DNA from 2 places in the Virgibacillus sp. MG-45 genome. Region 2 is predicted to be linked to the other one. Evidence: a T-box and tRNA genes for the amino acid it is inferred to sense, from the RefSeq annotation. Region 2 holds a T-box; the other holds one or more tRNA genes.
The links. A T-box is a leader RNA that pairs with one kind of tRNA and senses whether it is charged. The one in region 2 lies ahead of SPK86_RS03365 (valine--tRNA ligase), so its partner is inferred to be a tRNA-Val.

Region 1 (4,757 bases), on a different contig from region 2:
AATCACCAACATGGTGGAGGCATGTATAACAGAAACGCAAATCCGACCCTAAGAAATGTAATCTTTAAAGATAACAGGGCTGAAAATGGCGGTGGAGCAGTATACAATTTTGGTGCTAGCCCGACATTAACAGACGTTTTGTTTACGGGCAACATGTCGTTGGGATCAGGAGGTGCGATGGCTAACGCGGGTGGCAAACCTCATCTAGAACGCGTACAGTTTTTCAGAAACGAAGCAACGTTTGGAGGTGCAATTGCTAACTACTCTTCTAGTAAGCCTATGATCAAAAATGTAACCATTCATGGGAACGGAGCGCTTTACGGAGGAGGCTTGTATATGTATAACAGCTCTCCAACGTTAATGAACGTATTAATGCATGGTAATATAGCCGTATATCACTCTGACTCTCCTAGTAGCGGTAAAGGTGGTGCGGTATACATTGCCGATGATAGTCAAAGCACATTTATCAATTCAACAATTACGGATAACAAAGCAGGTAAATCTGGCCATGGAATATATGCAGGAGGAACGGAAAACGCGCATCCAGAAACAATCATTCAAAACTCAATTATTTGGGGCAATCATGGCGATAGTATTTTTAACAACCATGGAGCAGTTGCACATATTAGTAACAGTTTAATAGAAGGTTCAGGTGGAAGTAGTGCTTGGAAGAAAGATTTTGGAACGGATAAAGGGAATAATTTAGATGTAGATCCGATGTTTGTTGACCCTAGTCTAAACGATTTTAGACTAAAAAAAGACTCTCCATCAATTATGGGAGGGAACAATGAATTTTTACCAGCGGATTTATCAACAGATCTTGATGGTAATGATCGAATCAAAAATAGTATTGTCGATATCGGAGCATATGAGTATCAAGAAGTTATTGTAAAAACAATTGAATCTGTAGAACCTTTAAGTGATATTTTAGTAGAAAATGGTACGACACAAGAAGATATTGGTTTGCCTACAAGTGTTGAAGTCCTGTTAAGTGATGGTACAAAGGTAGTTGTCAATGTACGTTGGAATAGTTCTACACCTGAATACGATAGTGTGAAAGCGGGATCTTATGAATTTGAGGGAGATCTTATTGTAGAAAGTAACATAGAAAATCCAGATGATCTTAAAGCTAAAATAATCGTAACTGTGAAAGCACAATCCGATGATATTAGTGAAGAACCAATTGAAGAACAAACAGATGATGGCGGGAAAAAAGAATCTGATGCACTCAATAAGGATGAAAAGAATGATAAGAAGGATAACAGTTCAAACAACGAGAAGAATAAAGAGCCAGCACTATTTGGAAAGCAGTTACCAAATACCGCTACTTCAATGTACACGTTTATGATTATAGGTTTATTTATTATTCTTTTGGGAATGGGTTTATATTTGTACAAACGAAAAAAAGTTGCGCATTAAACATAAAGTAATCGATGTTTAACTCCTTAAGCAGTAGTTTTGCTTGAGGAGTTTTATATGTGCCAAGAAGCATTGTAAAAGACACTCACAAAATATTATGAGTGTCTTTTATTCCTTGTTATAAACGGTTGACTGTCTTTTTTCCATTCGTTCTGTTATTCGTCACCGATATTAATAGCCGATAATATGGTATCCAGCATCAACATGTAATACTTCTCCTGTAACGCCGCGTGCAAGCTCGCTTAAGAAGAAAAGTGTTGCATCGCCTACTTGATCCTGATCAACATTTCGGCGCAATGGTGCTTTTTCTTCTATGGTTGAATTGATATCGTTAAAGCCAGATACCCCTTTAGCAGAAAGTGTTCGAATTGGACCTGCTGAAACGGCATTTACGCGGATGCCATACTTTCCTACATCTTCAGCCAAGTAACGGACACTAGCCTCTAAGGAAGCTTTTGCAACACCCATTACATTGTAATTTTGAATGACGCGTTCGGCACCTAAATATGTTTGTGTAACAATGCTGCCGCCTTCTGTCATAATTTCCTTCGCTGCTTTTGAAACGGCCACTAATGAAAACGCGCTGATTTCATGAGCTACCAAAAATCCTTCACGAGAAGTGTCGGCGTATTCTCCTTTTAGCTCTTCCCGATTTGCAAAGGCAACAGAATGGACAACACCGTGAATCACTCCAACTGCTTTTTTTATTTCATTAAAAGCTGCTGTAATACTTTCATCACTAGCAACATCACATTCTACAATTAATTTTGCTTCCATGTCATTTTGTTCCAATAACTTTAGTAATTTTTTGTGTGAGCGTTCCTGTCTATTTGTAAAAATAAGGTTTGCACCTGCATTATGTAAGGACTTTGTTATTCCCCAAGCAATGCTTCGCTCGTTTGCCACACCCATAATAACGATGTTTTTGTCTTTTAATAATTGTGACATAGGGCACCTCCATGTTTATTCATTGCTTATATTATACCTTAATGGACATTGTGAATAAAGTATAAATTAGTATTAGATTATAACACCTGGTTATAATTAAGTGGTGTTACATCAAAAAGGCTTATAGAAAATCGGTTCATTTCACTTGACCGTCTTCCCTTTAAATGGCGGAGTGGCAGTTTTTTTAAACGAATATGAGGTGAATAAAAAAATAATAATAAAAAAAGATAATTCCTCTTTACAAATACAAATAATCTGTATATAATAAGATTCGTTGGTTTTCGACAATTGCGTTCGAGAATAAACTACTTTTCTTTGCAAGGCCCGTTGGTCAAGCGGTTAAGACACCGCCCTTTCACGGCGGTAACACGGGTTCGAATCCCGTACGGGTCATCGTACTTTTTAAAACAGCTGTGATGCTAGGCATGTAGAGTATGCGACTGTTAGTTGCAGCACATGCACGAGTCACACGCTGTGCGTCGGAGGATTAGCTCAGCTGGGAGAGCACTTGCCTTACAAGCAAGGGGTCGCAGGTTCGAGCCCTGCATCCTCCACCATTTTTTATTCACCTTCTACATCGTATAATATATGTGATGTAACGAATAATATAGTAAGGTGTTTTGCCGGCCTAGCTCAATTGGTAGAGCAACTGACTTGTAATCAGTAGGTTGGGGGTTCAAGTCCTCTGGCCGGCACCATTTTTTTTGAATAAATATGTGGAGTTCCGTTAATGATATGGAGGGGTAGCGAAGTGGCTAAACGCGGCGGACTGTAAATCCGCTCCCTCAGGGTTCGGCAGTTCGAATCTGCCCCCCTCCACCATTTATATTATTGGGCTATAGCCAAGCGGTAAGGCAACGGGTTTTGGTCCCGTCATTCCCAGGTTCGAATCCTGGTAGCCCAGCTATTAAATATATAGTCTTAAAATCCTAGCGATTAGCATCATATTTGCTCTCGCTTTTGTTTTTTCTCGGTAGAGTTACGTTTGAACATGAGTAGCATTTTTATTGCGCATCGATTCCTTTTTAAACGATTAAGTTTGCGCTGGACGCAATACATACCGATGATATCTCACAGGAGCCATTAGCTCAGTCGGTAGAGCATCTGACTTTTAATCAGAGGGTCACAGGTTCGAATCCTGTATGGCTCACCATTTTGAAAATGGGTGTTAACATTTAAATACGATACATAATATAAAATAAACAAGGTAGTTATTATTGACAGCCTTGTTTATTTGCATTTTTAGGCGATTTTCACGATAATAGAAACAGAAAAATTATTTTACACGTTTCTAACATTGTAAAAATCCTACTGCAATGAGCCTATATTTATATTATAATGAAATTACGCTCAAGCACTCACAAAAAATTAAAATTTTTATAAGCTAATATATAGAATTGTAAAAGGTATCATGACGATATACAAAAGGATGGAATAGCATGAACTCTTCCAGAATCCCTGGTTTTTACAAAAAGACAGTCGAGGAACGTAGAGATATACTCTTACATCAGCATGGTTTAACATCAGATGAAATAGAGCTTCTCTCTACAGAAGGTGCACTGCCAATAGCGACGGCTGATAAAATGATTGAGAATACAATTGGAACATTTTCGTTGCCACTTGGATTAGGATTAAATTTCCTTATAAACGGGAAAGATTATATTATTCCTATGGCAATTGAAGAGGCTTCTGTTGTTGCTTCAGCTAGCTATATTGCAAAAATCGTTCGAGATGCAGGAGGGTTTAAAACCGAATCCACCGGAAGAACGATGATCGGTCAAATCCAAGTAGTCGGATGTGCCGATTTTTATCAAGCAAAAAATGAAATATTAAAGGAAAAGACAGCGCTAATTAAAGCGGCAAATGCTGCTTATCCGAGCATTGTAGCAAGAGGAGGAGGGGCTGTAGATTTAGATGTCCGAATATTAAATGACGATCCTCAAGCTACCTATGGACAAATGCTTATCATTCATGTGTACATTCATACATGTGATGCAATGGGAGCAAACATTATTAATACGATGGTGGAATCGCTTGCTCCAACAGTTGAACAAATCACGAAGGGGAAAGTGTACTTACGTATTTTATCTAATTTTGCTGATCAAGCATTGGCAAAAGCGACATGTGTTATTCCGCCACATCTTTTGGCGGATGATGGATTTACTGGCGAAGAAGTACGTGACGGAGTGGTACATGCGTATGAATTTGCAGCGTCTGATCCGTATCGTGCAGTTACACATAATAAAGGTATCATGAATGGTATTGATCCAGTTGTTATTGCAACAGGAAATGATTGGCGAGCTGTGGAGGCAGGGGCACATGCCTATGCGGCTCGTACTGGAAAATATGATTCGATGACGACATGGTCTGTGGATGAAGAAGGAAATCTT
Region 2 (4,757 bases):
GAATCAAGTGGGCAAATGTCATCTGAGGAGTCTTCAATGGAATCGTCATCTTCATGGTATGAGTCATCACGTGAAGCGCACAAGCATAGTGAGAAAGGAAAGGGGAGAAATAAAAGTAGTGTGCCAGATGAATCTATCGAAAGCAGTAGTGCGAGTAGATTTGCTGATTTAAGCTATCTTTCTGATATGATTCGAAATGATGAAGAACGGTATGCTAAAATGCGTCTATGTATTGTGCAAGAAAATGACACACTGGAAAGCATTGCAGAACGTTATCAAACGACTTCAATGCATATCGCTAAAAAGAATAGTTTAGAAGCGGACAGTGTGCAAGCTGGTCAGCTATTATATATTCCCATTCGAAAAAGGGAACGCTAAATAAAGTAGAATATGAAAAGAAAACTAATATTGTATGTATATACCCCTTGCCTATTAGGTCAAGGGGTAAATGAGTGAAATAGGGTGGTGACATATGGAAGCAATTAGAGAAGCATTGTTACATTATGGTATTGCCCCAATGGAGATCGATCAACGAACAAGTCGCATGTTTCGTATTTTTGATGGGAACAAGAGCTATGCATTAAAAAAAAGCAAGCTAAATGCTAATTCTCTTAAAAACTGGGAACATATATATCATTATGGGTATGCCAATGGATTATCCACTATTTTGCCCGTCTATTTAACAAAGGATCGTTCATTATTCGTAAAGATAAATGGTGACTATTACTATTTATCTCCATGGATACAGACGCGATATTTACGTAGTCGTCCAAAGGAAGTGTATCAAGCAATCGGAAAACTTCATTCAGCAACAAAACAGACGAAACCTTATTCTAAAGATGATTCCAAAGATAATATGCTGCAGGATTTTCGACAGTATGCAGCTTATTGCGTTACCTCCCAAAAAAAATTACTGTCAACTGTTGAGAAATTTGAGGCTTCTCATTTTATGTCCCCGTTTGAGCTTCAAGTGTGCACGCATTATCGTGATATGGAACGCTTATTTTTCTGGCTTCAAAAACGTATTGATCAATATCTTGAGGAACAACAAGAAAGGGACGATTACGTATATAGTATTATTCATGGTAACCTGCATAAGGATCATATCTTACAAGGAGAACAGCTTCAATTCATTAATTGGGAGCAAAGTCGATTGGAGCATCCTACGATAGACATTGCGACCTATATTCAAAGCCAAACAACGTATTATGATACAGATAATGATGAATTAATTTCCCATTTTCAATATTATACAGAAGAAAATCCATTAGCAAAACAAGATAAATATTTATTAGCGCTTTATTTATTACACCCTACTTCATATTTGCAATTGGTAGAGGATGATGTGAAGCAACGCTCTTCAGAAAGTATGATTTCACGTGTGCAGAAGCTAGAGAAAGTGTACCGACAGTTGCTTTTTGGCATTCAGTGGAATGAACAATTGGATGAAGAACTTATGCATCAAGATTTAGAAGAAATGGAAAGCTAAATCCATTCCAAGTAAAATGCGATAAATAAGCCGACAAGCAAACCAAGCAAGAACACATCTAATGTTGTCGGAAAAAATAATGTTCGGATTAATTGATAGATTAAAATTGGCAATGTACATGTTTCAATGACGATGAGACATTTTAATATCCAAGGTGGAAGGCGATAACGATAAAACCTAGCCATTGGAAGCTCCTCCCCTCACTGATTTTTATTGTTTTAATATGATATGTATGAAGCAGGCTTTTTCGTGAAAGAATAAAAAAGATATTGTAAATAAATCTATGTGTATTTTTATAAAGCCCCTTTAAAAATCCAGTTGCTTTTTTAGTCAGCATTCGATATGATAAATTAATAAGTGAAATGTAATGATAGGGAGTAGTACAATACGATGTCCTACAGAGAGGGGAACAGATGCTGGAAGTTTCCTAGGAAAAAGTCGGTTGGAAAGTCGCCCTTGATACAGCTGCTTTGAAATGATGAAGGAATTGTTCTTCACCAAATTAGAGGTAGCCGGACACAAGCGTCCGTTATCAAATTGAGTGTACAAAAATGTTTTATGTTTTTGTAAACAAAGGTGGTACCGCGGAGAAGCCCAAGTCTTTTCGTCCTTTATTTTTAAAGGATGAGAAGGCTTTTTTATTTTAATAATTGTACATTTCATTCAATAAATCATTTTAGGAGGAGAACGGATATGCAAGATGAAAAAAATAATACCTTACCATCCAAATATGACCCGAAAGAGGTAGAAAATGGCCGCTATCAATTTTGGCTAGACGGAAAATATTTTGAAGCAACAGGAGATAAGGAAAAAGAGCCATTTACGATTGTGATTCCCCCACCAAATGTAACAGGGAAGCTTCATCTTGGGCATGCATGGGATACAGCAATGCAGGATACAATTGCACGTATGAAAAGAATGCAAGGCTATGATGTACTATGGTTACCTGGTATGGACCATGCCGGAATAGCTACACAAGCAAAGGTAGAAGCTAAATTGAGAGAGCAAGGGAAAAGCCGCTACGATTTAGGGCGCGATAAATTCTTAGAAACGGTTTGGGAATGGAAGGAAGAATACGCGCAATTCATTCGCACGCAATGGGAAAAGCTTGGACTTGGACTTGATTATTCCAGAGAACGCTTTACGATGGATGAAGGATTATCAAATGCAGTACGAGAAGTGTTCGTCACCCTATATGAAAAAGGACTAATCTATCGTGGCGAGTATATTATCAATTGGGATCCAGCAACAAAAACAGCGCTATCCGATATTGAAGTAATATATGAGGAAGTACAAGGAAAGTTCTATCATATGCACTATCCAATTAAAGATAGTGACGAGACGATTGAAATTGCAACAACAAGGCCAGAGACAATGCTTGGAGATACAGCTGTAGCAGTTCATCCAAAAGATGAGCGTTACCAGCATTTAATTGGGAAGAAAGTAATCCTACCTATCGTTGGTCGAGAAATCGAAATTGTTGCAGATGATTATGTAGACATGGAGTTTGGTTCTGGTGCAGTAAAAATCACTCCTGCTCATGATCCGAACGATTTTGAAATTGGCAATCGTCATCAGCTTGCTCGTGTGCTTGTCATGCATGAAGATGGTACGATGAACAATAATGCGGGAAAATATGAAGGACTTGACCGTTTTGAATGTAGAAAGCAAATTGTCAAAGATCTTCAAAAAAGTGGTGTTCTATTTAAAATAGAAGATCATGTTCATCAGGTTGGTCATTCTGAACGTAGTGGGGCCGTTGTAGAGCCTTATTTGTCTACACAGTGGTTTGTTAAAATGCAACCATTAGCCCTTGAAGCGTTAGCTATGCAGAATACTGAAGACAAGGTGAATTTTGTTCCTGAACGCTTCGAGCGAACTTATTTTAATTGGATGGATAATATACGAGATTGGTGTATTTCCCGTCAGCTTTGGTGGGGACATCGAATACCAGCTTGGTATCACAAGGAAACTGGTGAAGTTTTTGTTGGCAGAGAAGCCCCAGAAGATATCGAGAATTGGCAGCAGGATGATGATGTACTTGATACATGGTTTTCATCGGCATTATGGCCATTTTCCACGATGGGCTGGCCAAATGAAGATGCACCAGATTTCAAACGACATTTTCCGACAGATGTGCTTGTGACAGGATACGATATTATCTTTTTCTGGGTAGCACGCATGATCTTTCAATCAAAGGAATTTACTGGGAAGAAACCATTTAAAGATGTTCTATTACATGGATTGATTCGTGATTCGGAAGGTAGAAAGATGAGTAAGTCGTTAGGAAATGGCGTCGATCCAATGGATGTCATTGATAAATACGGTGCAGACTCGTTACGATATTTTCTCCTTACCGGATCAACTCCAGGTCAGGACTTACGTTTTTATTGGGAAAAGGTAGAATCTACGTGGAACTTTGCCAATAAAGTATGGAACGCATCACGATTTTCTTTAATGAATATGGAAGGATTCTCTTATGAAGATATTGATCTTTCAGGAGAGCTTTCGCTGGCAGATAAGTGGATTCTTACACGATTAAATGAAACCATTGAGCATGTGACGAAGAACGCAACAAAGTATGATTTTGGAGAGGCGGGTCGTCAGCTTTATAACTTCATTTGGGATGAGTTATGTGATTGGTATATCGAAATGGCTAAAATTTCGTTATATGGAGAAGATGAAACAAGTAAGCAAACAACACGGTCTGTTCTGGCATATGTACTGGATCAAACAATGCGAATGCTTCATCCGTTTATGCCTTTTATTACAGAAGAAATTTGGCAACAGCTTCCACATGAAGGCGAATCAATTACCGTAGCTGGTTGGCCACAGGTGAAAGAAGAATTTCATGATCCCAAGGCTGCAGATGAAATGAGGCGTCTTGTTTCCATTATTAAATCAGTTCGTAATATTCGTTCTGAGGTTGATACACCAATGTCACGGGAGATCTCATTGCTTATCCAAGCAGAAAATGATGCTGTCGTTTCCGAGTTAGAAAGTGAACGTCATTATTTAGAACGATTCTGTAATACAGCTGAACTTAGCATTGCTACATCTATCGAAGCGCCAGAAAAAGCAATGACTGCGGTTGTTACCGGTGCAGAGTTATTTTTACCGTTAGAAGGCTTAATTGATTTCGGAAAAGAAATCGAACGGTTAGAAAAAGAGCTTGATAAATGGACGAAAGAAGTGGATCGCGTGCAGAAAAAGCTTGCCAATGCAGGCTTTGTTAAAAAAGCACCTGCTGCAGTTGTAGAAGAAGAAA

Region 1: it encodes a tRNA-Val, which carries the amino acid that the T-box ahead of SPK86_RS03365 (valine--tRNA ligase) is inferred to sense. The anticodon was not compared.

The regions. Positions count from the first base shown of each region.
Region 1 is NZ_JAXOFU010000015.1:50,059-54,815, reverse strand. Features, by position in the region: gene SPK86_RS14185 (GLUG motif-containing protein) at 1-1,419, shown strand, start outside; gene fabI (enoyl-ACP reductase FabI) at 1,591-2,367, opposite strand; tRNA gene SPK86_RS14175 (tRNA-Glu) at 2,689-2,760, shown strand; tRNA gene SPK86_RS14170 (tRNA-Val) at 2,849-2,924, shown strand; tRNA gene SPK86_RS14165 (tRNA-Thr) at 2,990-3,065, shown strand; tRNA gene SPK86_RS14160 (tRNA-Tyr) at 3,105-3,189, shown strand; tRNA gene SPK86_RS14155 (tRNA-Gln) at 3,200-3,271, shown strand; tRNA gene SPK86_RS14150 (tRNA-Lys) at 3,445-3,520, shown strand; gene SPK86_RS14145 (hydroxymethylglutaryl-CoA reductase, degradative) at 3,807-4,757, shown strand, end outside.
Region 2 is NZ_JAXOFU010000002.1:224,666-229,422, reverse strand. Features, by position in the region: gene spoVID (stage VI sporulation protein D) at 1-378, shown strand, start outside; gene SPK86_RS03375 (phosphotransferase) at 473-1,489, shown strand; gene SPK86_RS03370 (hypothetical protein) at 1,486-1,674, opposite strand; T-box leader at 1,848-2,104, shown strand; gene SPK86_RS03365 (valine--tRNA ligase) at 2,183-4,757, shown strand, end outside.